2 regions of the Streptomyces sp. NPDC014623 genome follow, and region 1 is predicted to be linked to the other one. Evidence: riboswitches for the same ligand, from Rfam matches in the RefSeq annotation. Region 1 holds a riboswitch; the other holds the start of a gene.
The links. Region 1 has a riboswitch for glycine ahead of gcvT (glycine cleavage system aminomethyltransferase GcvT). Riboswitches for the same ligand answer to the same signal wherever they lie in the genome.
Positions count from the first base shown of each region.

Region 2: another riboswitch for glycine. It lies ahead of gcvP (aminomethyl-transferring glycine dehydrogenase); the one in region 1 lies ahead of gcvT (glycine cleavage system aminomethyltransferase GcvT).

Region 1 covers NZ_JBIBZU010000014.1:90,977-93,366, forward strand. The annotation lists gene ACF1FZ_RS22525 (AAA family ATPase) at 231-920, opposite strand; glycine riboswitch at 1,093-1,190, shown strand; gene gcvT (glycine cleavage system aminomethyltransferase GcvT) at 1,358-2,390, shown strand, end outside.
Region 2 covers NZ_JBIBZU010000017.1:10,048-12,437, forward strand. The annotation lists gene ACF1FZ_RS25125 (DNA polymerase IV) at 1-102, shown strand, start outside; gene ACF1FZ_RS25130 (PRC-barrel domain-containing protein) at 24-395, opposite strand; glycine riboswitch at 529-624, shown strand; gene gcvP (aminomethyl-transferring glycine dehydrogenase) at 817-2,390, shown strand, end outside.

The DNA.
Region 1 (2,390 bases):
GTGTCTCTGTCCCTCTCTCGCCATGCTGTGCGGCTGAAACCTTAGACCGGCTCACGCCGGGAAGGCAGTGCCGCAGACGGAAGCGGCGTCCGGGCCACCGCACCGTCCGCATCCCGGACAGGCCCAAGAGGCCCGCGAACTGTGCGTATGCGAACAGTGACAGCCCGGACGGCCCTGCCGCCCCCCGGAGCGCGGTGGGACGCCTCCTGCCGGGGAGGGCCCCGACGGGCCTACTCCTGCGGCAGCCGCGCCTCGGAGAACGAGATCCGGCCGATCGCCGACGCCGTCTCCCGGTCGAGCAGCACCGCCGAGGCGCACCCCGGCGGCAGCAGACCGCTCCCGGTGTCGCGCAGCAGCCGTCCGACCGCACGCCGGTGCCGGGCGAACGCGTATCCGGACACCCCGCGCCCCCGCTCCCGCTGCCCCTGCCTGGCCACCTGGGGGGTGACGTCGAGCAGGACGAGGTGCAGGGCGCTGCCCCGGCGCCGGGCCTCACGCGCCAGCCAGCGCCGCACCCAGGCCTGCGTACCGCAGTCGTGGACGACCACGGACGCACCCGAGCGCAGCGCCCTCCACAGCCCGGCGTAATGCGCCGCGCGCACCAGCGGGCGGTAGAGGGCGTACGGGAGTAATCCGGGCAGGGCGGCCGTCCAGCGGTCCCTGGTGTCCTGGGAGTCGATCGCGTGCTCCTGGACCGCCCGCCGGATCAGCGTCGACTTCCCGCTGCCCGGCAGCCCCGAGACCACCACCACATCGCCCGCCGCGAAGTCCAGGCCGCTCGGCCCCTCCGCGCCCCTCCCCCGCAGATCACGCACCACCGGAGCGTGTCCGCCCGTCGGTTCCCGGGCGGGCACGCCCGGCTGCTGGGGCATCGCACCGCTCACCGCCCCTGCGGTAGTCGCGTAGCGCTGCAACGTCATCGCCTTCCCCCTGCCGAGTCACCCACCGACCTGCTCGAGAAGTGTAAAGAAAAGGTAATGCGGCACAACTGTTTCCACCCCTACGTGTCGGAACCGGTGCCGGTCCGGACCTGGATCCCCACTCTCCCCCAATGCGTGCGATGATGACCCCGCCAACTGCATACCGGCCGTTTGAATCCGCGCGGGAGAGTTCCGGTCGCCGTGTGCGCCGGGCGCCGAAGGAGCAAGTTCCTCCCTTGAATCTCTCAGGCCCCGTACCGCGTGGATGAGGCAGATCTGAAAAGCGGGCCGCCGTGCGGCTCCACCCAAGGTGCAAGCCGACCCTGACAGGACCGAACCCGTCAGGACCCTTTCAGGGGCTCTCGGCGAACCTCTCAGGTTCCGATGACAGATGGGGAGGGAACCGTCCCCTGTCGTCATGCCCTGGAGCCATGTCCATGAGCACTGCCCCGAGCGCCGCCCCCCGTCGCACCGCCCTCGACGCCCTGCACCGTTCGCTGGGTGCGACCATGACCGATTTCGCCGGCTGGGACATGCCCCTGCGGTACGCCAGCGAGCGCGACGAGCACAACGCCGTACGCGAGCGGGCCGGCCTGTTCGACCTGTCGCACATGGGCGAGATCACCGTCACCGGTCCGCAGGCGGCGGCCTTCCTGAGCCACGCGCTGGTCGGCGACATCGCCACCGTGGGCGTGGGCCGGGCCCGCTACACGATGATCGTCACGGAGGACGGCGGGATCCTGGACGACCTGATCGTCTATCGCCTGGGCGAGACCGAGGCGCCCGAGTACCTGGTCGTCGCCAACGCGGGCAACGCCCAGCTCGTCCTGGACACCCTCGCCGGGCGCCTCGGCGGCTTCGACGCCGAGGTGCGGGACGACCGCGACGCGTACGCGCTGCTCGCCGTCCAGGGCCCGGACTCCCCCGCCGTACTGAAGTCGGTCACGGACGCCGATCTGGACGGGCTGAAGTACTACGCCGGGCTCCCCGGGACGGTCGCCGGTGTCCCCGCGCTCATCGCCCGTACGGGCTACACCGGTGAGGACGGCTTCGAACTCTTCGTCGCGCCGGACCACGCCGAGCAGCTGTGGAAGGCCCTGACCGAGGCCGGCGCGCCGTACGGTCTGATCCCCTGCGGGCTCTCCTGCCGCGACACGCTCCGGCTGGAGGCGGGCATGCCGCTGTACGGGCACGAGCTGACCACCGCGCTGACGCCCTTCGACGCGGGCCTGGGCCGGGTCGTCAAGTTCGAGAAGGAGGGTGACTTCGTCGGCCGCGAGGCGCTTCTCGCCGCGGCCGGGCGCGCGGAGACCGCCCCGCCCCGCAAGCTCGTCGGTCTGGTCGCCGAAGGCCGCCGGGTGCCGCGCGCCGGTTACCCCGTCGTCGTCGGCGGGAAGGTCGTGGGCGAGGTCACCTCCGGTGCGCCGTCGCCCACGCTGGGCAAGCCGATCGCCATGGCCTACGTGGACG
Region 2 (2,390 bases), on a different contig from region 1:
CCCCTGGTGCGGGACGCGGTGGACTACTCCTCGTGGCCGGCGAGCCTGCCGAAGTCCCTGTCAGGGACCGGCCCGGTGGAGGGAGCGGCGTCCAGCCCGTAATGGCGGTAGAGCTGCAGTTCCTGCTCGGGAGACAGGTGGCGGCCCACTCCGAAGTCGGGCGCGTCCTTGATCAGGGCCCGGTCGAAGGGGATCACGAGCGAGCCGTCGACGAATTCGCTCGGTTCCAGCGGGACGAATGCGTCCCTGCTGAAGAGACCGGTGCGTACGGCGGCCCACTCGGGTACCCCGGTGGCGTCGTCGAGGTAGACCTCGTCCACCGTCCCGATCTTGGCGCCTCGGCGGTCGAAGGCCTTGCGGCCGATCAGGCTGCGCGGATCGATGTCGGTCTGCACGGTGCCTCCCACTGGTCACGACTGCATCAGGTGGTCGCGGCTGCTCCACAGGCACTACGAAAGGCCAGATCCAGGTGGTCGGCCACTCGAGACGGCTCGTGTCGGCCCCGCTGGTAGGCTGGGACATGGCTGCTGACCCTGTGCGGGAGAGTCCTCCGGAGAGATCCGGAGGCGCCGAAGGAGCAACTCCTCCCCGGAATCTCTCAGGCCCCCGTACCGCACGGACGAGGTCACTCTGGAAAGCAGGGCGAGTCCGTACGGCACGTGCCGCCGCGGGCACCGCCCTCACCGACGGTGAAAACCGGTGTGCCGCAGGGCGTGCCGGTGAAGCTCTCAGGTCGATATGACAGATGGGGAGGCCGTTCGGGCAGCCACGCCGTGGCGCCCCTCGCAGGTCGTGACAGACCAGGAGGCCTCCACCATGACCCCCCGTCGCACTCCGCTCTCCCAGCTGGAGCAGGGCATTCTGTTCGAGCAGCGTCACATCGGGCCCGATGCCGAGGAGCAGGCGAAGATGCTCGCCCATGTCGGGTACGGCTCCCTGGACGAGCTCACCGCCGCCGCGGTGCCCGACGTGATCAGGAGTGCCGAGGCGCTGAACCTCCCCGGCGCCCGTACCGAGGCCGAGGTCCTGGCCGAGCTGCGCAGCCTCGCCGACCGCAACCAGGTGCTCGCACCGATGATCGGGCTCGGCTACTACGGCACGTTCACCCCGCCGGTGATCCTGCGCAACGTCCTGGAGAACCCCGCCTGGTACACGGCCTACACGCCGTACCAGCCGGAGATCTCCCAGGGCCGGCTCGAGGCCCTCCTGAACTTCCAGACGATGGTCGCCGACCTCACCGGGCTGCCGACCTCGGGTGCCTCGCTCCTCGACGAGGGAACGGCTGCGGCCGAAGCCATGGCGCTGGCGCGACGGGTCGGCAAGGTGAAGGACGGTGTCTTCCTGGTCGACGCCGACACGCTGCCGCAGACCATCGCGGTGATCGAGACCCGCGCCGAGCCGACCGGTGTCGAGGTCGTCGTCGCCGATCTCGCCGAGGGCATCCCGGCGGAGGTCGCCGAGCGCGGTGTCTTCGGTGTGCTGCTCCAGTACCCCGGGGCCTCCGGTGCCGTCCGCGACCTCAGGCCCGTCATCGCGCAGGCGCACGATCTGGGCGCGATCGTGTCCGTCGCCGCCGACCTGCTGGCCCTGACGCTGCTCACCTCGCCCGGCGAGCTGGGCGCGGACATCGCCGTGGGCACCACGCAGCGCTTCGGCGTCCCGATGGGTTTCGGCGGGCCGCACGCCGGCTTCATGGCCGTACGCGAGAAGTTCGCCCGCAGCCTGCCCGGCCGCCTCGTCGGTGTCTCCGTCGACGCGGACGGCAACAAGGCCTACCGCCTGGCCCTGCAGACCCGTGAGCAGCACATCCGCCGCGAGAAGGCCACCAGCAACATCTGTACCGCCCAGGTGCTGCTCGCCGTCATGGCCGGCATGTACGCCGTCTACCACGGCCCCGAGGGGCTGCGCACGATCGCCCGGCGCACCCACCGGTACGCCACGATCCTGGCCGAGGGACTGCGGGCGGCGGGCAGCGAGGTCGTGCACGACGCGTACTTCGACACCCTCACGGTCCGCGTGCCGGGTGCGGCGGCCGACGTGGTCGCCGATGCGCGTGAGCGCGGGGTGAACCTGCGTCTCGTCGACGCCGACCACGTCTCCGTCGCGTGTGACGAGACCACGACCCGCGCCCGGATCGCCGCCGTCTGGGCGGCCTTCGGGGCCGGTGGCGACATCGAGGTGCTGGACGCGGAAGCGGCCGACGCGCTGCCTGAGGGGCTGCTGCGCTCCGACGCCGTCCTCACCCATCCGGTCTTCCACCAGCACCGCTCCGAGACGGCGATGCTGCGCTACCTCCGCAAGCTCGCCGACCGCGACTACGCGCTGGACCGCGGCATGATCCCGCTCGGCTCCTGCACCATGAAGCTCAACGCGACCGCCGAGATGGAGTC